DNA from 3 places in the Helicovermis profundi genome. Region 1 is predicted to be linked to each of the others. Evidence: a T-box and tRNA genes for the amino acid it is inferred to sense, from the RefSeq annotation. Region 1 holds a T-box; the other regions hold tRNA genes.

Region 1 (7,828 bases):
CTTGCAAACTCAAATAATAAAATTTCTAAAACTACTGTCCTATTCATTATATTAAAAGTTTTACTTGCTATAATTATTTGGAGATTTATTATGACACTTATAAATTTAATAAAACGTAAATTTATTAAACGTAATTAGTATTATAAAATGAGTAGTCAATAAAATATGGACTAAATGAGCAAAATCACTTAATATTTCTGCTCTTTTAGTCCATTATTTTTTATTTGAAATATGATAATATATCATTTTTTAAAGTATATATTATTAACTTATTCTAAGATATTAATTATTTGTACGCAATCATTTGAATTTCAATTTTTGCATCTAATGGAAGTCTTGCAACTTCTACACATGCTCTTGCTGGCTTATGATCTGTAAAATACTCACCATAAACTGAGTTCATAGCCCCAAACTCATTCATATCTTTTATAAAAATCTCAGCTTTAACTACATCATTCAACGTAAGTCCTGCTGACTCTATAATAGCTTTGCAGTTCTCTAAAGACATTCTAGTAGCATTTTCTATAGTATCTTTCACCATTAAACTTGTTGAAGGATCAATTGGAAGTTGTCCTGATACATATACAAATCCCCCTGATTGCATACCTTGTGAATATGGTCCTACTGCTGCTGGTGCATTTTTAGTTGCCAATACTTTTAAAGCCATAATAACACTCCTCTTTATTCAAATTATTAATAATATTTCTAAGAATATTCTAATTTAAAACATTCTATTTGTCTACTCTAATCTCATCTAAATAATTATAAATTGTATATCTTGAAACACATAAAACCTTTGCAACGTAATCAATTGCGCCTTTTATTAAAAATGCTCCCTGATTATCAAGTTTTTGAACAATTGAAACTTTCTCATCTTTCGATAAATATGCTACTGGTTTACCTTTAGCTTCAATTGTATCATTTACAATATCCATTAAGACATCATTAACTTTATTTACATTATCAATATTTTTTACATATTCATTCTCTTTTGTAACTTTCATAATGCCGTTCATAACATTTCTAGCAGCAACTAGTTCAGTTATATCAAAATTTAGACAAAAACACCCTATTACCTTTTCAAATTCATCTTTAATAAACATTGTGCTTGATTTTAAAACTCTACCATCCATGCTTTTTTCTGTATAGTTAATAGAATCTTTATCTGTTTTTCCATTTGTAACTTTATTTAAAGACAGTTCAGTCATCGGACTACCAATATCTCTACCTGTAATATGACCATTTGCGATTGCAACAATTGAATTTTGTAAGTTCGTAAAATCATGAAGTACAACTTCACAGTTATTTCCAAATGTTTCAGCAAGTCCGTTCACAAGAGGAATATAGCTTTTTAGAATTGGATGTAATTTTTTTTCCATTTTATAAAACCCCTTTTTTATTTTACTACAATATTTACAAGCTTTCCTGGAACAACAATAACTTTAATAATTTTTTTACTTTCAATTAATATAGTAATTTTTTCACTCTCAAGTGCCATTTTTTCAAGTTCATCTTTTGTAATACTTGAACTTACAACCATTTTTTCTTTAACTTTTCCATTTATTTGAATTACTATTTCTTTTTCATCTAATACTAAGGCTGACTCATCAAATGTTGGCCAACTTTCTTTATGGATACTTCCACTTCCACCAATTTGACTCCAAAGTTCTTCAGTAAAATGAGGTGCAAATGGTGCAAGTACTAACAAAACATCTTTAACTATATTATTTAAAAGCTCAGCATTTAAATTTTCTTTAAATTTTTCTTTATATTTGTATGTTTCATTAATTAATTCCATAACAGAACTTATTGCAGTATTAAAATTAAATCTTTCTTCTATATCAAATGTAATCTTTTGAATTGATTTATTAAGAGAATAATTCAAATGTTTTTCTTCTTTTGAATTAATTTTAAGCTCGCCTTCTTTAATAGTATCTTTTAATTCATCGACTAATCTCCAAACTCTATTAATAAATTTAAAGGTTCCTTCAACCGCATCATCATTCCACTCTAAATCTCTTTCTGGAGGAGCTGCAAATAATACAAATAGTCTTGCAGTGTCTGTACCATATTTTTCAATAATCTTATTTGGACTAACTACATTACCTTTAGATTTAGACATTTTTGATCCATCTTTAAGAACCATTCCTTGTGTAAGAAGATTTTTAAAAGGTTCATCAACTGGAGCAATTTTCAAATCATACATTACTTTAGTAAAGAAACGCGCATATAGTAAATGAAGTATTGCATGTTCAACCCCACCTATATACTGATCTACATCCATCCAATATTCAGCTTTTTTAAAATCAAATACTTCTTTGTCATTTTTAGGGTCAGTATATCTTAAAAAATACCAACTTGAATCGACAAAAGTATCCATTGTATCCGTTTCTCTTTCAGCTTTTCCACCACATTTTGGACACGCTGTATATTTAAAAGTATCACTAGTTTTAAGTGGAGATTCTCCTTTTCCAGTAAATTCAACGTCCTTTGGAAGAAGTACAGGTAAATTTTCTTCTTTAATTGCTACTTCCCCACACTTTGGACAAGTTACAATTGGAATAGGTGCTCCCCAATATCTTTGCCTTGATACAAGCCAATCTCTTAATCTATAATTAATTGTTTTCTTACCTATTTTTTGATTAGATAATTTTTCTATTATTTTCTCAGAGGCTTCTTTATTTGCCATTCCATTAAATTCACCAGAATTTATCATAGAACCTTCTGAAATAAATGCTTTTTCAAGGTTATTTATATCAATATTATCATCATTTGAATCTATTACCGGCACAATTTCCAAATTATATTTTTTTGCAAATTCAAAGTCTCTTTCATCATGCGCTGGAACCGCCATAATAGCACCAGTACCATAATCAGTTAAAACATAATTTGCAACATAAATAGGCATTTTACTGCCATTTAGAGGATTAATTGCATATCTTTCTAAAAATAAACCTTCTTTTTCTACTTCTGTTGAAGTTCTCTCAATTTCAGATAAATGCTGAAGTTTAAGTACAAATTCATCCAATGATTTTTCTACAGCTAAGCCTTTAACAAGCTCTTTAGCATAAGGATGTTCAGGAGCTAATACCATATAAGTAGCACCGTAAATTGTATCAGGTCTAGTTGTAAATACTTTAAGTGATTTATCAAAATTTTCTATTTCAAAATCTAGTTCCGCACCAATTGACTTTCCAATCCAATTTTTTTGCATCAACTTTACTTTATCTGGCCAACCATCTAATTTATCCATATCTTGTAATAATCTTTCTGCGTAATCAGTAATTTTTAGGTACCACTGCGATAAGTTCTTCTTAACTACAGCACTATCACATCTTTCGCATACACCGCCAACAACTTGCTCGTTTGCAAGTACAGTTTCACATGAAGGACACCAGTTCACAGGCGATTTTTTCTTATATGCCAAACCATTTTCAAAGAATTTTGTAAATAACCACTGAGTCCATTTGTAATAATCCTCTTTGCAAGTTGCAACTTCTCTATCCCAATCATAACTTATACCTAATGTTTTAAGTTGAACTTTCATCTCATCAATATTAGCTGTTGTCCAAATATCCGGATGTATCTGATGTGCTATAGCAGCATTTTCAGCTGGAAGTCCAAAAGAATCCCATCCTATTGGATGAAGTACATTAAATCCTTTCATACTCTTGTATCTTGCTATTACATCTCCAATCGAGTAGTTTCTAACATGACCCATATGTAGTTTTCCTGATGGGTAGGGAAACATCTCTAAGCAGTAGTATTTTTCTTTTTCACTATCTTCTGTCACTTTAAACGCCTTATCATCATTCCACTTATTTTGCCATTTCTTTTCAATTTCACTAAAATTATATTCCATATTCCCTCCGCTATTATTATATTAATTTTCCATATAAAAAAATTGGTATTCCTTTTAGAAGCCATAAGTAAACATAGGGACGAAACAGTTCCGCGGTACCACCCTACTTAGTTATAATAAAATAACTCTCTTATGGATTATAAAGGATTACCAACCTCAATTCACACTCATTGGATAAGTTCAAAATTTAATTATGTTAATTCCCACCAAGCATTAACTCTCTTTAAATAATTATTTTTCTACTACTTCCAGTAAATTATAATATTCAGTTTTTTCTATTATATAAATTTTATATTATTTCGTCAATCAATTAGCAGCATTAAATTCAATAATTTTTGAATTCGCTAACACTTTCTCAAGTTTATAGAACTCTCTCTCTTCTTTATAAAAAATATGAACTATAATATCAACATAATCAAGTATTATCCATTTCTTTGATCTGTGTCCATCTTTTCTTTTTACGAAGATTCCTTGTTTTTCAAGTTCATCTTCAATATGTTCAGCTATCGCACCAACTTGTCTATCAGATGACGCCGAAGCTACAACATAATAATCAGCTAGATTTGATGAATTTGTTAAATCCATTAATAAAATATCTTCACCTTTTCTATCATCAACTAAATTAGCAATTTCAAAAGCCAAATCCTTAATTTCTTGCATTTCCTGCATTATACCCTCCTAGGCAAAATTCCATTTTCTAAAATTTCATTTCTTAAATCTAAAGTATTTAAATGAATTATTTTGTTTTCTTTTATAGCAAATTCAATAAAATAATCTATATAAGTAATTATAGCTACATCGATGTTTTCATAGCTTAATTCCCTAATAAAATCCACATGTTTATATTTTCTATCAATTTCAATTGCATCGGCTATATATACAATTTTCTCTATTAAACTCATATTTCGTCTGCCAAAAGTATGATACTTAATAGCATTTAATATATCTAAGTCATTTATATTATGTTCTTTTTCTAACATATAGGCAGCTACCACTCCATGTGAAAGAAAAATATTTTGCCAAACAAAATGATCAATTTTAAGGTTATTATGTTTTATATAAGCTTTTAATTCTTGATCAGACAGATTTTTAGCATAATCATGATACAATGCACCCATAACCACTTTTTCTTCATTAGCACCATGAATTCTTGCTAATTTCGATGCCATTTTAACAACATTAAGTGTATGATTAAACCTTGAAGGTTTTAATCTCGACTTTATTATTCTTTTATGTTTTTCATAATTCACTTCATCACCTTACTCATATAATAACTTATTTTTTTATTAAATAAAGAGATTTACTATAAATATATTCTTCAACTTTTTCAGGAAGTAAATATTTAATACTTTTTTTATTCTTGACTCTTCTCCTTATATCAGTTGATGATATTTCAAGTTTTGGAATAGACGTAAGTAATATTTTTTCTCCTACGTCTCTATATATTTCATTAATTTTATTTTCTAGTTGTTTCTTTTTTACCCCAGGTCTTGTAGCTCCAATAAATTTGACTAAAGAAAGTAGTTCTTTATAATCCTTCCAAGTGTCGATCATAAGAATAGCATCTGAACCTGTAATAAAAAATATTTCTGCATCAATATTATTTTTTAACTCTTTTATAGTATCAATTGTATATGTCTTTTTATGTTTATCTATCTCGATTGAAGAAATTTCAAAATTTGAATTAGATTCAATTGCTAATTTAACCATATTAAATCTATCAAATTTATCAACTTCAACGCCCTCTTTATGAGGTGCTTTTCCAACTGGAACAAATATAACTTTGTCTAGTAAAAATCTTTCTCTTACTTGCTCTGCTATAACTAAATGACCATAATGAATAGGATCAAAGGTACCACCCATAATTCCAACTTTGTAATTATTTTTTTGATACATTTTTTCCTCCTACATATATTGATCAATTCTATCTAGGCAGTCTAATTTTTTCATCTTTTTCTTTTTCTCTAGATTCTTTATAAATGACAAATTTTCTTCCAATTGCTTGCACAAATTCTGCATTTATTGCTTTACATACGTCGTTACAAGCTCCCTTTGCGTCAAGCATATTTGTTTCAAGTACATTTACTTTAACAAGTTCTTTATTTTCAAGCATTATATCAAGTTGTTTCAAAAACGCTTCTGTTACTCCATCTTTGCCAAGTTGAGCTATTGGCTTAAGTCCATTGGCCATTGACTTTAAATATTTTCTTTGTTTACTATTTAACATAAATACCTCACTATTTTTTAATTGTAAAATTCGAATTCAAAATCGAATATTCTTACAGTATCGCCTTCTTCAATTCCCATTTCCCTAAGTGTATCAATAACACCTTTTTTAGTCAGCATGCTCTGAAAACGTCTTACAGAATCAATATCTTCAAAATCTGTCGAATAAACTAAACGTTCAATTGGAATACCATCAACAACATATACTCCATCAATAACTTTATAGTCTATTTCGTTAAATTTATCATCTTCTTCATAAACAAACATATCATCGTCTGAATAGATTTCTACATCTTCTATTGTTTCTAGTAATTCAGTTACTCTTAGCATTAATTCTTTTATACCCTTACCTGAAACTGCGCTTATTGGAAAAACTTCGTATCCTTTTTCTTCCATTTTTACAATGAAGTCTTTATATTTACCATCATCATATACAAGATCTGTTTTATTTGCAGCGATTATTTGAGTTCTATCACTAAGTTTTTCACTATATTTAAATAGTTCATTATTTATACTTTCAAAATCTTCTTCAGGATCGCGCCCTTCAATACCAGATACATCAACTACATGAATTATTAATTTTGTTCTTTCTACATGCCTTAAAAAATCATGTCCTAAACCAACACCTTCATGTGCTCCATCTATTAAACCCGGAATATCCGCCAAAACAAAGCTTTTACCTTTTATTACTTCAACAACTCCTAAGTTAGGAAACAAGGTAGTAAAATGATAATTTGCAATTTTAGGCTTAGCTTTTGTAATTGAAGAAAGCATTGTGCTTTTCCCTACATTTGGGTAACCCACAAGTCCAACATCAGCTAACATTTTAAGTTCTAAAATAACATCTCTTTCTTCTCCATAAAAACCTTGTTCAGCAAAAGTTGGAGCTTGTCTAACAGAAGATTTGAAATGTAAATTCCCTCTTCCACCCTTTCCTGCCTTCGCTATGATTGCTTTTTTTATATCATCACTCAAATCTACAATAATTTTTCCTGTTTTTTCATCTTTAACTATTGTTCCGGGTGGCACTTTTAAAACTAAATCTTTTGCCGATTTACCTGATGATCTTTTCTTTCCACCATCATCACCGTCATCTGCATGATAACTAAGCTTATATCTAAAATCCATAAGCGTTCTCATACCTGGATCTACTTCAAATACAATATTACCACCACGTCCACCGTCTCCGCCATTTGGACCGCCATCTGGAACGTATTTTTCTCGTCTAAAACTTACTCTTCCATCTCCACCTTTTCCGGCTTTAAGATGTATTTTAGCAACATCTACAAACATACTACACCTCTCATTCACACTCTTTAAACTATTAATATAATCTTAATAAAATAACATTAATAGTTTAAAGAATAACTATATTTAACACTAAAATTATAATTTAAAATCCATTTTGTACCTTCATAAGTTCACATAAGAAAAAATGTCCATCTTATAAGATGGACATTAAGTATCAAAATTTAAGCTGGGTAAACGCTCACTTGCTTTTTAGTTTTACCTTTTCTTTCAAATCTTACAACTCCATCAACAGTAGCAAATAAAGTATCGTCTCCGCCTTTACCTACATTTGTTCCAGGATGAATTTTTGTTCCTCTTTGTCTAACTAAGATGCTTCCAGCACTAACTGCTTGTCCATCTCCTCTTTTTACGCCCAGTCTTTTAGAATTACTATCACGACCGTTCTTAGAAGAACCAACACCTTTTTTAGATGAGAAAAGCTGCAAATCA
Region 2 (7,828 bases), 770 kb from region 1:
TACCACCAATCATTATTAAAAAAATCAAAAATATTGCAATCGAAAAATATATATATTTATCTCTTACTCTTTCATAAACTTGAAGATTAACGATTTTACCATCTTTGTCTTCCATCATTCTAAGTAACATTGACTGATTTTTCTTAAATATTAACTTATATGGGTTAACCATTTCTATAAGATTCTGAACGGTATATTTTTCTCCTTTATGATTTCCTGATGTTATAATAATTCTTAAATGTTGATACCTTCTATCGCTTTCAATAGGAATATCATTTCTTATTTCTTTTGTTTCATCAAGTGGAACTTCTAGTATTTTAGCTCTAATTATTTGATACTTTGGTTCTTTAGTTAACTGATTGTAGTAAGCATTACGTTTAGCATTAACATCTGTATTTGTACTATTAGAATCATCTGCAAAATTTACGAAAGAAAAAATAGATTGCATAATTATAAATAGAACCAATAAAATTATTTTTTTATTTATTTTCAAAATTTCATCCTTTCAATTAATTAACTGAATATGCCCCCTACAACTTGTAGAGGGCATATTTTTCAAATACATTTTGCTATATTTTTATTATTGTACAGGAATTACTAATTGTTGACCAGGAATAATATAATTAACATTTTTAAGTCCATTATACTCACCAATAGCCTTATAAGTTACTCCATATTTCTTTGCAATTTTCCAAAGCATATCATTCGAAACAACAGTGTATGTTGGAAGTGCTTTGATTTCAGTAACAGCTTTTGGAGTTAATGTTCCTTTCTTAGCTGCTTCAACCAAAACGTCTCTAATTGGAACATAAGTATTTACAACATTTGTAGCATTCGAGAAATCATACTTATCTCCACCACCAAACATAAAGTCATTTACTACAACAGAATAATTTTTATTATCATCAAGTGGTGTACCATCAGCTAATTTAATAGAAACAATTCTTTGTCCAAATTCTTTTGCTGGATCATAAGTAACTAATAGGCCTGAGAAAGAACCGTTAGAAACATCAGGATTAGAAATACCATGCTCAATTGCAGCTCTTAAATCCTTACCTGGAAGATCCATTGTAACTAATGCGTTATCAAAAGGCATAATTTCATACATATCACCCATTGTAATATCGCCTGCATACATATCACGTCTTAATCCGCCACCGTTTTGAATACCAACTTGCACTCCAACTTTGTTTGCCATAACTTCACAAACCCATTGACCTAATGGAGTTACATTATCATCTTTTCTATTGTTTGTAAAAGTAGCAGTAGTTTTTCCAACAACTTCTTTTAATATTGGAGCAAAGTTCTCTTCATAAGTTGCTAAAACTTTCTCTGTAGATGGATCAGGAATAATGTCATTTTTAACTTTATAAACAGCATCTACTGTTGGTTCAACATTTAAAAGTTTATTATTTGCATCTAATGTAATTGTAAGGTGTCCTAAAGCTCTACCATATTTGTATGCTTGAACAATTGCAACTCCATTAACTTTACCATAAACTGTTTTATGACTATGAGCAGAAATAATTCCGTCAAGTCCAGTTACACCATTAGCTAAAGTAACAGCAGAACCAGTAATTTCTTTAGTATCATAGTTTTGTGCTGAGTCAAGGTGAGTTACAGCAATAATAACATCAGGAGTTCCTTCAGCAGCTTTACCAGCCTTTAAGAAATCAATCCATTCTTGAGCAGCTTTTACTGGATCTCTAAACTCAAGACCAGTAACATTTTCAGCTTTTGTAAGTGTTAAAGTATCAGGATGAGCAAGTCCAATAAGACCAATTTTAACTCCATCTACTTCAATAATTTTATAAGGCTTTGCCCATTCTACTGGTTTGCCAGTGCTTGTAACATAAATATTTGAAGCTAAATAATCAAAATTACCTTCTTTAGACCATTTTGAAAGATAATCTTGACCCCAATCAAATTCATGATTACCAACAGCTGATGCAGTAGTTCCAACAGCTTTCATCATTTCATTAACAGGTTTACCATAAGTTAAGTTAGAAATTGCAGTTCCTTGGTAGTTATCTCCACCAGAAATCACAACAGTATTTGGATTTTTAGCTTTTAAATCGTTGATTTCACCAACCATTTTTGCCATACCAATGTTTTTTCCCCAACTATTTACATCTTCTGCAACATTACCATGAAAGTCATTGAATTCTACTATATCAATAGTATGTGCAGGTGCAGAGTCAGCTAAAGAAATAGCTGGAATTGCAAAAAACAGTGTAAACACCATCATAGTTGCAATAATTAAATTCAGTTGCTTAGTTCTTTTCATTTCTTTCCTCCCCGTTTTTATGTAGTATATAAAATTAACTATATATACATATAATATTATAAATATAGACATATGGCAAACAATTATTTACTTTTTTTAATAATATTTTCAACAAAATCTAGTAAATTTATATGTAATTTTCTATTGTAAATATTAGAAATTTATGTTATCATTGTTTTTGTCGTCAAGTTGTACATTTTGCATGCCGAAGTGGTGGAACTGGCAGACGCGCTGGACTCAAAATCCAGAGCCTTTCGGGGCGTGCGGGTTCGATTCCCGCCTTCGGCACCAACGAAAAACACCTTGCTCTTTAGAGTAAGGTGTTTTTCGTTTTTGTCTTAAGGTATGGATAAGAACACGCTAAAAAAAGCCAAAAACAAGTAAAATCTAAATAATAAATAAAATAATCAATTACTATTACTTCAGTTAATAACAAACGCATGGTGGGCTCCACCTTCGATTCCCGCCTTCGGCACCAAGATAAAAATACCTTGCTCATAGAGTTAGGTATTTTTATATTTTTGTTTAAGGTATGGATGAAAACACGCTAAAAAAAGCCAAAAACATGTAAAATATAAATAATAAAAAATTATGTATGTACTTTAGGAACTTTCACCATAGTACATTCTCCAATCGTAATTCAAATCATAGTTAACATTATTATTTTAGCTTTTTACCGATTATAGTGTATCGATTAGCTTAAACATTTCATTATTTTCAGGAATATCCGTCATAGAATGTCCGTAATGTACATATCTAAGAGTTCCATTTTTATCGATCAACATTTGTGCTGGCATCCTTCCTAATTTAAAAAGATTAACCTTTTGTCCATATAGCTTAATAACACTATGTTTTGCATCTGGAATACCATAAAACATATATCCTTTTTCAGCCCAAAACGAAGTGAATTTTTCTTTATTTTCAGGTCCAACTATAATTATTTCAGTTTCTTTTTTTACGAATAAATCATAATCTTGATGCAACTGCATCATATGTTTTCTACAAAATGGTCAAATAAATCCTCTATTAAAAACTATTAGAACATTCTTTTTTTCTTTAAAATTAGAAAGTTTGATTTTATTACCTTTAAAATCTTCAATTTCAAAATTTGGAGCTTCTTTATTAATTTTGATACTAGACATTTAAACCTCCTCAATATATAAAAAAATGTGCAAATTTTTTACACAGCTATATTTGCATTTTAGAATCAATTGATATGATTCTCTTGCTTGAGCACTTCTTTGAATGCTTCTTCATATTTATCAATAATATAGAAATATGTAGTATCAAAATACGTAAATCCGTTCTCAATAAATTTATCAGCTATGATTTTAGTATGTTCCAATTCAACATTATCACCAACCATTGCTAAACGCATAAATCCAAAACCAAATTTTTTAATATTTTCTCCTAAATATTTAGTGTTCATAATTTGCTTAAACTACATTAGCATCTATTTATAGGATTTAGAAGTATTATTTACTAAGCTATATACATCATCAATGCCTATCTTAACACCATCGACCATATGAATTTCTCTTTTATTTATATCGATTTTTTTAATTTTTCCACTCTTATTAATATATTCTCCACCAGATTTTGTCTTATCAGCCTTAAAGTATATAACTTCTACATCAACCTCATTTGGAAGTTGTGCATCTATTTCTTGTAGTTGATTATCAATAAGAGCTTTTCCCATTTCGTCCAATTCTTTTCTTTGATCTGTATATCTTGCTGCTTCTTTAACGGCAGAATTATGTCCAACTACAGCTGCAAATGGTGCGAATTGAGCCGCTCTATTAGATATAGTCATTTGAGGTCTTCGACTTGAAACGTGATGAGGTAAATGAAGTATATCTTCATATTTCTTTAATTCATTAGAATTTTTCTTCTTCATAATATCTTGTATGATTAATTAATAAAAATTAATCACATCTCCTTGTATAATTAGGTTAGAAATATTGCTTAAGTTTCTTGCGAATATTCTTACCTAATTCATTTATATTGTTTGTGATTAAAAATAAGTTCAACCACTTAACATACTGTAATTTTTCTATTATAGTTATCTCATAAAGAGTATATGCGTCTTCTCCTTGAATGACTCATTTCTTGAGTTTATATTCGTAACAAAGCTTGCATTATTGTGAGATTCTTTGATTTAGCTGGTTGAATTTCTCTTTGATCATAAATATTATTAGAGAATTATTCGTGTCACTTACAAGGTTAATTGACTCACTAATTATTGTTACTCTTTATTATTTTAAATGGGGGTTATTTTATGTCTAACTATTACCATTTGCCTGTTGTAGGCATTGATGTTGCTGCTAATTTTTCAGTAGTTACTGCTTTAAAACCTAATGGCGACGTATTCCGTAAGAACCTTAAAATTAGCCATACACTTGGGGGCTTCAATAAACTTCTTCTTTTTCTACAAAAAATTGAAGAAGAGTTTAACGATAGTCCCAAAGTATTTTGCGAATCCACGGGAATATATCATCTTACTCTTCTTCATTTTCTTGTTAAAAATCAGATTGATATACATGTAATAAATCCTCTGATAACTAATTCTAACAAGAATTCGAACATAAGAAAAGTAAAAACTGATAAATTAGATTCTCTTTCCATCGCAAAAATTTGTAAATTTGATAATGTAAAGACTTCAACATTCACTAGTGAGGAGTTTTTACACCTTAAACTCCTAGTTCGTGAGTATTACAAAGTTGTTGATTTAAAGGCAAATTTGAAAAAAACTTTCTCAAATAATATTTATATTAACTATCCAGGACTTCAAAATGCATTTGCTAATATAACAGGTAAGACACCTTTAATATTTATTAGAAAATATCCAACACCTAAACATCTTCTTAACGCTGAGCCCAAAGTTGTTATTGAACTTCTAACAAAGTCATCAAGACGTGGTTCTAGTTGGGCTAATAATAAATATAACAAACTTATAAAAATCGCTAATAGTGCCAATATCATTGGTATTACTCCCTTGCTTTTTGAATCTAAAGTAATACGTTTTAGCGAAAGTTTTGATTTTTATACAAATCAACTTAGAAATATTGTAGATGAAATTCACCAATATATTGACAATGCCTCTTTTGGAGAAGTATTTAAACAAAATATTAATCTTCTTAAAAGTTTCAAAGGTCTTGGTGATATAACTGCAATTACTTTGTTAGTTGAAATGGGTGATATTAATAATTTTTCTAAGCCTCAACAACTTGTAGCTTTTTTCGGTGTAGATCCTAGCGTTAATCAATCTGGCAATTTTAGCGGTGATCGCAATAAAATGTCCAAACGTGGTACTGCTATAGATAGAAGAGCTTTGTACACAGTCGCTCTTGCTTCAATACGTACAAGTAAAAATAAAAAGCCAATAAATCTTGTTTTGTATGAATATTATCACATAGCCCTTGATAAGAAAAAGAAAAAAGTTAAACTTGTAGCTGTTATGAATAAACTACTTCGCTATATTTTTTCAATACTAAAAAATCAAAAACCATATGAAGTTAGAAATCCACTCGTCCACAAAAGGATGTTTTTAGAATCTAAACTTCATAATCCTGTTGCTGCTTAATAAATATTTTTACAGTAAATAATATTGAATGTTCATTTTTACTCGAGCATTATTTAGTATGCTCATTTTTAATAAGAACTTTTTTTATTAAATTACTTGACTATTACTAGCTGGTCTTTAAAGCATCATCATTATTTTCAAGAAATTCTATACCTCCACCTGGTAAATGATAATATGTTTCATCTTTACACACTTCTTCTAAAACTAAAATTTTATCCTCTGATTTTATTAACGCTTTAACTGTATTTCTAATTGATTTCTTTATATAATCGAAAGTTATTATATCTGATTCAAAAAAACGTTCTTGAAACTCGGTTAGTGCTTGTATCTGCTCTTTACTATAGCTATTCAATTCCTTTGCTAGTACTAGTTTATCTTCATTATCATTTTTACGATTAATTATTCCAATTACTTTTCCCTCATACTCAGATAGTGGTTCGAATTCACCTAAAATATACGCATCAATTCCTTCACCATCTCCTGCAATCGTTCCTTCAATATATCCGTAATTTATTGGATAAAACAAATCATATTTTGGATGCTTTGACCCCAATGGTCTATCAATTTTTATCTTTACAGTTTGTCCTAAATATTTATTCATAATATTCCCTTTCTCAACATTTACTTCGCTCTGATTTTTGCATAACGTTCCCGCAGTTTCCGTCGTGTCCCCTCTTTGCTTCGATTCGTTTTTTAAAATCAATATCTAAGCAATTCAATTTCTCTTTAATCACTAAGGATATGAAGGGAACTGGCGTGTTATGTGCCGGTTTCAAAACTTCCATTAACTTTGTTTAACCATTCTATTCTCCTGATTGGTTTGAATAATTCCTAATACTCATTCCAGTATTTTCCCTCATATCAAATCTTTCATAAAAAGATATCTTGTCTTTATCACAAATTAAATCAATCATATATAATTTTTCTAGACTCTCTAACATTAAATTTACTAATTTACTTCCAATGCCTTGACCTTGGTAATCTGGTAGCACTTCTAACAATGGTATATATCCCGATATAAATCCGTCAGTTATTGCATATATAAATCCAACAACTCTTTGCTCTTTGTCATCTATCGCCAACCATGTGTAATTGCTATTTAACAATATTTTTTTAAGCATTTTTCCACTAGGTGGTTTTGGCCAACCTACAAAAAATCCATTGTACTCATATTTTTCGATGTTCTCTTTACTATTTACGTACTTAATCATTTAAATTTTCCTCACGATATAATTTTTAAACAAACACTCCCTAGGGTTTTGAATCTGTCACATAACGTTCCCGCAGTTACCGTCGTATCCTATTTTTGCTTCGTTTTATTTTTAAAAATCCACATCCAAGTAATTCAACATCTCTTTAGTCGCAAGGGATATGATGGGAACTGGCGTGTTATGTGCCGGTACTACATGTTTTAAAAATAATTTTTTTTTTCAATTCTTTATAAATATTCGCCCTAATAAGATATTTTTCGCGAGCAATTACTTCACTTTTTAAATACAAAGTTGACGCGTCGCATCTAAAACCCTCAGCTCAAGCCTAAATATCTTTCGTGAACATTTACTCCACTTTCTTAATTATAAAATGGCGCGTCGCATTTAAAACCTTCAACCAAAACCAAATTGTCTTTCGCGAACAATTGCTCCACTTTCTAAATACAAAGTTAGCGCGTCGCATTTAAACCTTCAACTCAAACCTAAACATCTTTCGCGAACATTTACTCTACTTTCTTAAATACAAAGTAGCACGTCGCATTTAAAACCTTCAACTCAAACCAGAATATCTTTCGCGAACATTTGCTCCACTTTCTTAAATACAAAATGGCGCGTCGCATCTGAATTATTCTTTACTTCTATATCAATATAAAACAATTATATTTTTTGATGCATAATCTAATGTAGTTCTGTCACATAACGTTCCCGCAGTTTCCGTCGTATCCTATCTTTGATTCATTATATTTT
Region 3 (7,828 bases), 790 kb from region 1:
TTCTCTAAAAATTTTACTTACTGATGATCTTTCCTCTTCTTTAATAGTATAAAAATATTGAAATTCTTTTCCATTATTACCTTGTACCTCAATAGATATCTTTAGTTTATTCTTTTTTTCAATATAAGAATATCTTTTTACTCTAGAAAAATCATAAAAAATACTTTTTAAAACCACACCATTTTCGCAAATGTAAAATGAACTTGTTTTATATGTCACAAAAAAGCTCACCATTACAAGTAATAAAACTCCTATTGAAGAGATAACCACTGAATTAAACTCTACTCCTCTAGCGAAAATAGATAATGGATACATTACAATAAGAACAACCACCCCAGAAAAATATAATTTTTTATTAATATGCTTTTCTATTAAAATTTTGCCTGCACTTAAAAGTGATTTACTTAAATTTTTATAATTCAAATATGTAAAAGCCGCGAGCATTACCATTGCACCTAAATTAAATACTAAATTCATCCTTATCTCCTTTGTATAATTAGGTTAGAAATATTGCTTAAGTTTCTTGCGAATATTCTTACCTAATTCATTTATATTGTTTGTGATTAAAAATAAGTTCAACCACTTAACATACTGTAATTTTTCTATTATAGTTATCTCATAAAGAGTATATGCGTCTTCTCCTTGAATGACTCATTTCTTGAGTTTATATTCGTAACAAAGCTTGCATTATTGTGAGATTCTTTGATTTAGCTGGTTGAATTTCTCTTTGATCATAAATATTATTAGAGAATTATTCGTGTCACTTACAAGGTTAATTGACTCACTAATTATTGTTACTCTTTATTATTTTAAATGGGGGTTATTTTATGTCTAACTATTACCATTTGCCTGTTGTAGGCATTGATGTTGCTGCTAATTTTTCAGTAGTTACTGCTTTAAAACCTAATGGCGACGTATTCCGTAAGAACCTTAAAATTAGCCATACACTTGGGGGCTTCAATAAACTTCTTCTTTTTCTACAAAAAATTGAAGAAGAGTTTAACGATAGTCCCAAAGTATTTTGCGAATCCACGGGAATATATCATCTTACTCTTCTTCATTTTCTTGTTAAAAATCAGATTGATATACATGTAATAAATCCTCTGATAACTAATTCTAACAAGAATTCGAACATAAGAAAAGTAAAAACTGATAAATTAGATTCTCTTTCCATCGCAAAAATTTGTAAATTTGATAATGTAAAGACTTCAACATTCACTAGTGAGGAGTTTTTACACCTTAAACTCCTAGTTCGTGAGTATTACAAAGTTGTTGATTTAAAGGCAAATTTGAAAAAAACTTTCTCAAATAATATTTATATTAACTATCCAGGACTTCAAAATGCATTTGCTAATATAACAGGTAAGACACCTTTAATATTTATTAGAAAATATCCAACACCTAAACATCTTCTTAACGCTGAGCCCAAAGTTGTTATTGAACTTCTAACAAAGTCATCAAGACGTGGTTCTAGTTGGGCTAATAATAAATATAACAAACTTATAAAAATCGCTAATAGTGCCAATATCATTGGTATTACTCCCTTGCTTTTTGAATCTAAAGTAATACGTTTTAGCGAAAGTTTTGATTTTTATACAAATCAACTTAGAAATATTGTAGATGAAATTCACCAATATATTGACAATGCCTCTTTTGGAGAAGTATTTAAACAAAATATTAATCTTCTTAAAAGTTTCAAAGGTCTTGGTGATATAACTGCAATTACTTTGTTAGTTGAAATGGGTGATATTAATAATTTTTCTAAGCCTCAACAACTTGTAGCTTTTTTCGGTGTAGATCCTAGCGTTAATCAATCTGGCAATTTTAGCGGTGATCGCAATAAAATGTCCAAACGTGGTACTGCTATAGGTAGAAGAGCTTTGTACACAGTCGCTCTTGCTTCAATACGTACAAGTAAAAATAAAAAGCCAATAAATCTTGTTTTGTATGAATATTATCACATAGCCCTTGATAAGAAAAAGAAAAAAGTTAAACTTGTAGCTGTTATGAATAAACTACTTCGCTATATTTTTTCAATACTAAAAAATCAAAAACCATATGAAGTTAGAAATCCACTCGTCCACAAAAGGATGTTTTTAGAATCTAAACTTCATAATCCTGTTGCTGCTTAATAAATATTTTTACAGTAAATAATATTGAATGTTCATTTTTACTCGAGCATTATTTAGTATGCTCATTTTTAATAAGAACTTTTTTTATTAAATTACTTGACTATTACTAGCTGGTCTTTAACTTTTCTAGTAATTATTTTCTATCGTTTTAATCATATCAAATAATATATTATTAATAGGTGTGTCATAACTATTAAGTCCACCTAATTTTATCATTTCTCCTGCAAACATTTCAACTTCAGTTTTTCTTTTAGATTCTATATCCTGAAGCATTGAAGTTTTTCCATTTGGAGCGAATGTATCAATAAAATCATGAAATAATTCAATATCCTCATCGCCTAAGTCAATCCCTAATTTATTTGCAAGTCCAATTACCTCTCTCATGGTATCATCCATTAGCTTTCTAGCATAGTAATCATTTTGAAAAACTTTATAATCAGCTCTAAGAATTGCTGAAGTTTGGTTAATTCCAACGTTTATCATGAATTTACGCCATATAACTTTCATTAAATCTTTAGGAGAATCATAAGGAATTCCAACTTCATCAAATAAATTCTTAATACCTTCTACTCTATTAGAATACACACTATTTTCTTTTTCACCAAACATTATAGTACCCAAATTTTTATAACTTATACCATTATCATTTCTAAGCGCATCAATTCCATAACATACTGAATATAGTAATTTTTCCTCACCAAGTTCTTTGGCAATTATAGCTTCACTTGATATACCATTAAGTAAAGACATTATGACCGTTTTAGAATTTACAAAAGGTTTTACTTGCTTGATAACATCACTTAAATGATGAAATTTACAAGCAATAATAATTAAATCAGCTTTTTCCATATTGTCTTCACTTGAAATAAACTTAAATTTATATTCTTTATTATTTACGATAAATTTTGAACTCTCATATTTTTCTTTACGTTTTCCATTTGCAATTACTTTAAAATTTTCATAGTCATTTTCAATAAATTTTGAGCAAAATGAAGCTCCAATTGCTCCAAGACCTATCAAATATACGCTCTTCATATTTCGCATCATTACCTCCTTATCGCCATTATACATTATTTTTGAAAGCACTCCTACATTATAACAAATATATCTTTAAATGCATTTAAACTTTTAAAGTTTAAAGCACTCTTTAAAATATAATCATATTGACATAAAGAGAAATAACCATTATAATTCATATGTGAGTAAAAATGAGAATATAAGTAAGCTAGTTTATACAAGCGAGAGTGGCGGAATGGCAGACGCGCAGGTTTGAGGGATCTGTGACCACTAGGTTGTACGGGTTCAAGTCCCGTCTCTCGCACCAATTAATAGCAGCCTAATGGCTGCTATTTTTTTTCATATACTCTAAATTGTCTATAATCTTAGTATTGGTATATCCAGAATAAAGTATTAATACATCATTTTTAAGCTCTTCTATACTAAAAGAATTATAAACAATAATATCTGATAATTCAATTTTATCGACTAATAACTTCTGAGCATTTATTCTTTTTATCGCTTCTTCTTTTTTAATATTGTCTCTTTTAACTAGCCTATCAATTTGAGTTTCTTTATCAACATATATTAACCAAGTTTCTGTTACATCATTTTCATATTTACTTTCATATAGCAAAGGACAATCAAAAAAAATAATATTTTCATTCCTATTTCTGTAATACTCAAATTCTTCATAAACTTTTTCTTTAATCCTAGGATGGGTAATCGCATTCAATAATCGTAATTTTCTATAATCACTAAATACAATCTTTCCAAGTTTTTTTCTATCCAAAGTTCCATCTTTATTAATAACTTCTTTTCCAAATGTTTCTTCAATTTCTTCTAATGATTTTTCACCTTTTTTTACAACATCACGAGCAATTTTATCTGCATCTACTATAATCGCTCCAAGTTCTTTTAGCACTTTTGATACAGTGCTTTTACCCGAAGCTATTCCTCCAGTAAGTCCTATAATTTTCAATTTCATCCCTCTTTCTTTTGCTACTTTGTATCAAACCAGCTAGTCCCCACTTTCATATCTACCAAAAGCGGAATATCAAGTTTATATGCATTTTCCATCTCATCTACTAAAATTTCTTTTACAATTTCTATTTCATCTTCACTTGTGTCAATAATAAGTTCATCGTGAACTTGAAGTATAAGTTTGGATTTTAATTTTTCTCTTTTTAATCTATTATATACATTAATCATTGCAATTTTAATTATATCAGCCGCACTTCCCTGAATTGGAGTATTCATTGCAGTCCTTTCAGCAAATGACCTTAAATTAAAGTTTTTGTGATTTATTTCAGGAATATATCTTCTTCTATTTAGTAAAGTTACTACGTATCCAATTTCCTTACATTCTTTGATTGTTGTATCCATATATTCTTTTACACCAGGATATTTTTCAAAGTATTGTTCTATATATAGCTTTGCGGTTTTTCTTGGTATTTTAAGTGTTTCACTTAAACCATAGTCACTCATACCATATACAATACCAAAATTCACTTCTTTCGCTCTACTTCTAATATCTGCTGTAATTTCATCTAAGGGAATATTAAAAACTTTTGAAGCAGTCATAGTATGAATATCTAAATTTTCTCTATAGGCAAGTAATAGGTTTTCATCTTTTGACATATGCGCTAGTACTCTTAGTTCAATTTGTGAGTAATCAGCATCTATTAATTTACAATTATTATCTGCAACAAACACTTTTCTAATTTTTCTTCCGATAGGAATCCTTACAGGAATATTTTGCATATTAGGATCACTTGAACTAAGTCTTCCTGTAACTGCAACAGTTTGATTTAAACTTGAATGAACTTTTCCAGTCTCTTTATTTATTACACTTCTTATTCCATCAACATATGTAGATTTTAATTTTGAATAAGTTCTATACTCTATTACAAGTGGTACAATAGGATGTTTTTTTTCGAGTTTTATTAAGACATCATGACTTGTAGAAAATCCTGTTTTCGTCTTTTTAATTACTGGAAGTTCAAGTGTTTCAAATAAAACCACGCCTAATTGTTTAGGTGAATTAATATTAAATTTTTCGTTAGAATAAGAGTATATTTCAGACTCAATTTCACGCAGTTTATTGGTTAAATCTTCATCAATTTCGTTTAAAACACTTTCATCAACTTTAAAGCCCTCATATTCAGTAGAAGCCAATATCTCAACTAGTGGAATTTCTACATCAATAAATAATTCACTTAAATTAAGTTCAATCAGTTTTTTATCTAATTCACAATGTACTTCAAATAGTATTCTTGAATAAACAGCACTATAATTGGATAAGTCACTAAAACTAATATCACAGTATTTTTTTGCTTTTGCACCTTTTCCAAGCAAATCTTCTTTAGACTTTATTGCCTTTGATAAATACTCCATAGCAACATCTGAAAGCTCATATTTGTTTCTGCTCGGATTAATCAAGTAATTTGCAATAAATCCATCAAACGTATGATTTTCAATGCTTATACCATATCTAAATGCTATTAAAAACTCTCTTTTTCCATTATAAGTTATCTTTTTAATATTTTCGTCTTCAAGAATTACTTTTAAATCAATAAATTTAACTTCACCCAATAAATCAACATAGTAAGTGGTATCTTTATCAGAAATTGCAAATCCAATAGCTTCATTAGTTCTAATATTAGCCTTGTCATATATTGACTTAATTGAAATTACTTTGTTTTTTTTAATTTCACTAACCATATTTGAAAGTTCATTAAGATTATTTATTAACTTAAATTCAATTTCTTCTTCTTCAACTAAATTATTGTTTATTTCATCTTCAGATGTAGTATTTGTCAAATGTAAGCTCTCTTCTTTCAAGTTTCTAATAAAAGAAGTAAATTCATATTTTTTATATAATTCAATTAATTTTTCAATATTTTTTTCTTTTATTAATAATTCATCTACATTAAATTCAAATGGTATATTTGTAACTATTGTAGCAAGTTTTTTACTAAGAAGTGCTTGTTCTTTATATTCTTCAACTAATCCTCTAATTCTCTTATTTTTTACCTTTTCTGAATTAAGTATTAAATTTTCAACCGTTGTAAATTCTAAAAGTAATTTAATAGCTGTTTTAGGTCCAACACCAGGTATTCCAGGAATATTGTCCGAAGTATCACCACTTAAGCCTTTATAATCGATAATCTGATTAGGCATCAAAGTAAATTCTTCAAAAACATCTTCTTCTCTGTATTCTTTAAGATTTGTTATCCCTCTTTTGGTGATGTAAACAGTAATATTATCATCAACTAACTGAAGTGCATCTTTGTCACCTGTAAAAATCATCACATCAAGATTTTCTCTACCACAAAGTTTTGCAACACTTCCAATTAAGTCATCAGCTTCAAAACCTTCAAGTTCCATTCTGTTAATGCCTAAATTATCTAATATTTCTTTAAGCATGTTCATTTGCGGTCTTAAATCATCAGGCATACCTTTTCTAGTTCCTTTGTAATCACTTGAAAGTTTATGCCTAAATGTTGGAGCTTTTAAATCAAATGCAACACTTACATATTTAGGACTGTGTTTATCTAGAAGTTTAAATAACATATTTAAAAATCCATACATACCATTAGTTGGAATGCCTTCTTTATTAGATAATGAAGGTATCGCAAAAAAAGCTCTATTTATTAAACTATTACCATCTATAATAATAACTTTATCTTTCATATTCACGCTCCATTTTTTATTTTCTTATTTATTCTATCATATAAAAAACTAATAATCATCTTAAAACGTTAAAAAAACGAGCTCAAAGAGCTCGCTTTTTTAACGTTTTTGTTTTTTTATTACTAATACTGATATTCTACTGTAACATTTGCTGTAACATCAATATTTTCAGCATTTATTGGTGTAGAAGCTGACAAAGCCTTTGCAGAAAAATCTGCATAAACATTTTCATTATACATTCTTCCGCCATAGCTAGATTCAGTAACTGAAGAAGGTTTAATTGGTGATTCATCAAAGGTTCCCATAATCGCTTTGGCTTTACTTTCCGCAGACTTCATAGCTAAAACAAGTGCATCATTATATGCTTTTGTAGTATCCGCTACTTCAAATCTAACACTATTAATTTTATTTGCTCCATTTTTAGCAGCTACATCAATAACTTTACCTACCATATCTAAATCAGTTAATTTTACTTTTAAGGTATTATTTGCAATAACAACATCTTCTTTTTCTTCTTTATTATATAAAGTTGTTTTATAAAGACTGTAATTACTTGTAGTTAAATTTTCTTTTAATAATCCCATATCAAGAAGTGAATCCATAACAGCATTCATAAGCTTTTTATTTTCTTCTTGTGCTAAAGCTGCAACTTCATTTTGAGTTGTAACACCCACATTTACATACGCCACATCTGGTTTCATAGATATTGTTCCACTTCCTGTTACACTAACTTTATTAGCAGAAGTTTTTGTAATCTCATCCGCTGAGGAAGTAGATGTCCCTTTTATATAACCTCCTCCAAACATTAATGCTACAGCCACGATTCCTACAATACTACCAATAATTAATTTTTTCATAATATTTCTCCTTTTAATTTAAGTTTAAACTACTATAATAACCACAATATTAATCGTTTAAGTTCTTTTTCTTTTTATAATAAATATATATAAGACTTGCTATAATAGTGAGGATTATAATAATAGGTAGGTTTGAAATTGCTAAAA

The links. A T-box is a leader RNA that pairs with one kind of tRNA and senses whether it is charged. The one in region 1 lies ahead of leuS (leucine--tRNA ligase), so its partner is inferred to be a tRNA-Leu.
Region 2: it has a tRNA-Leu gene. The T-box ahead of leuS (leucine--tRNA ligase) is inferred to sense a tRNA for this amino acid. The anticodon was not compared.
Region 3: it has a tRNA-Leu gene. The T-box ahead of leuS (leucine--tRNA ligase) is inferred to sense a tRNA for this amino acid. The anticodon was not compared.

Annotation. Positions count from the first base shown of each region.
Region 1 is NZ_AP028654.1:2,514,017-2,521,844, forward strand. It holds gene AACH12_RS11310 (D-alanyl-D-alanine carboxypeptidase family protein) at 1-138, shown strand, start outside; gene AACH12_RS11315 (RidA family protein) at 287-667, opposite strand; gene AACH12_RS11320 (helix-turn-helix transcriptional regulator) at 732-1,379, opposite strand; gene leuS (leucine--tRNA ligase) at 1,397-3,862, opposite strand; T-box leader at 3,935-4,121, opposite strand; gene rsfS (ribosome silencing factor) at 4,169-4,531, opposite strand; gene yqeK (bis(5'-nucleosyl)-tetraphosphatase (symmetrical) YqeK) at 4,531-5,112, opposite strand; gene nadD (nicotinate-nucleotide adenylyltransferase) at 5,138-5,758, opposite strand; gene AACH12_RS11345 (YhbY family RNA-binding protein) at 5,787-6,089, opposite strand; gene obgE (GTPase ObgE) at 6,107-7,381, opposite strand; gene rpmA (50S ribosomal protein L27) at 7,561-7,828, opposite strand, start outside.
Region 2 is NZ_AP028654.1:1,739,330-1,747,157, forward strand. It holds gene AACH12_RS07645 (YibE/F family protein) at 1-493, opposite strand, end outside; gene AACH12_RS07650 (5'-nucleotidase C-terminal domain-containing protein) at 581-2,287, opposite strand; tRNA gene AACH12_RS07655 (tRNA-Leu) at 2,492-2,578, shown strand; partial or broken gene AACH12_RS07660 (peroxiredoxin family protein) at 2,968-3,285, opposite strand; gene AACH12_RS07665 (thioredoxin domain-containing protein) at 3,298-3,429, opposite strand; gene AACH12_RS07670 (hypothetical protein) at 3,495-3,665, opposite strand; gene AACH12_RS07675 (YolD-like family protein) at 3,741-4,184, opposite strand; gene AACH12_RS07680 (IS110 family RNA-guided transposase) at 4,566-5,870, shown strand; gene AACH12_RS07685 (inorganic diphosphatase) at 5,977-6,471, opposite strand; gene AACH12_RS07690 (GNAT family N-acetyltransferase) at 6,674-7,081, opposite strand.
Region 3 is NZ_AP028654.1:1,727,721-1,735,548, forward strand. It holds gene AACH12_RS07595 (DUF5673 domain-containing protein) at 1-477, opposite strand, end outside; gene AACH12_RS07600 (IS110 family RNA-guided transposase) at 828-2,132, shown strand; gene AACH12_RS07605 (ketopantoate reductase family protein) at 2,259-3,176, opposite strand; tRNA gene AACH12_RS07610 (tRNA-Leu) at 3,371-3,456, shown strand; gene coaE (dephospho-CoA kinase) at 3,469-4,116, opposite strand; gene polA (DNA polymerase I) at 4,131-6,824, opposite strand; gene AACH12_RS07625 (SIMPL domain-containing protein) at 6,947-7,681, opposite strand; gene AACH12_RS07630 (DUF4349 domain-containing protein) at 7,731-7,828, opposite strand, start outside.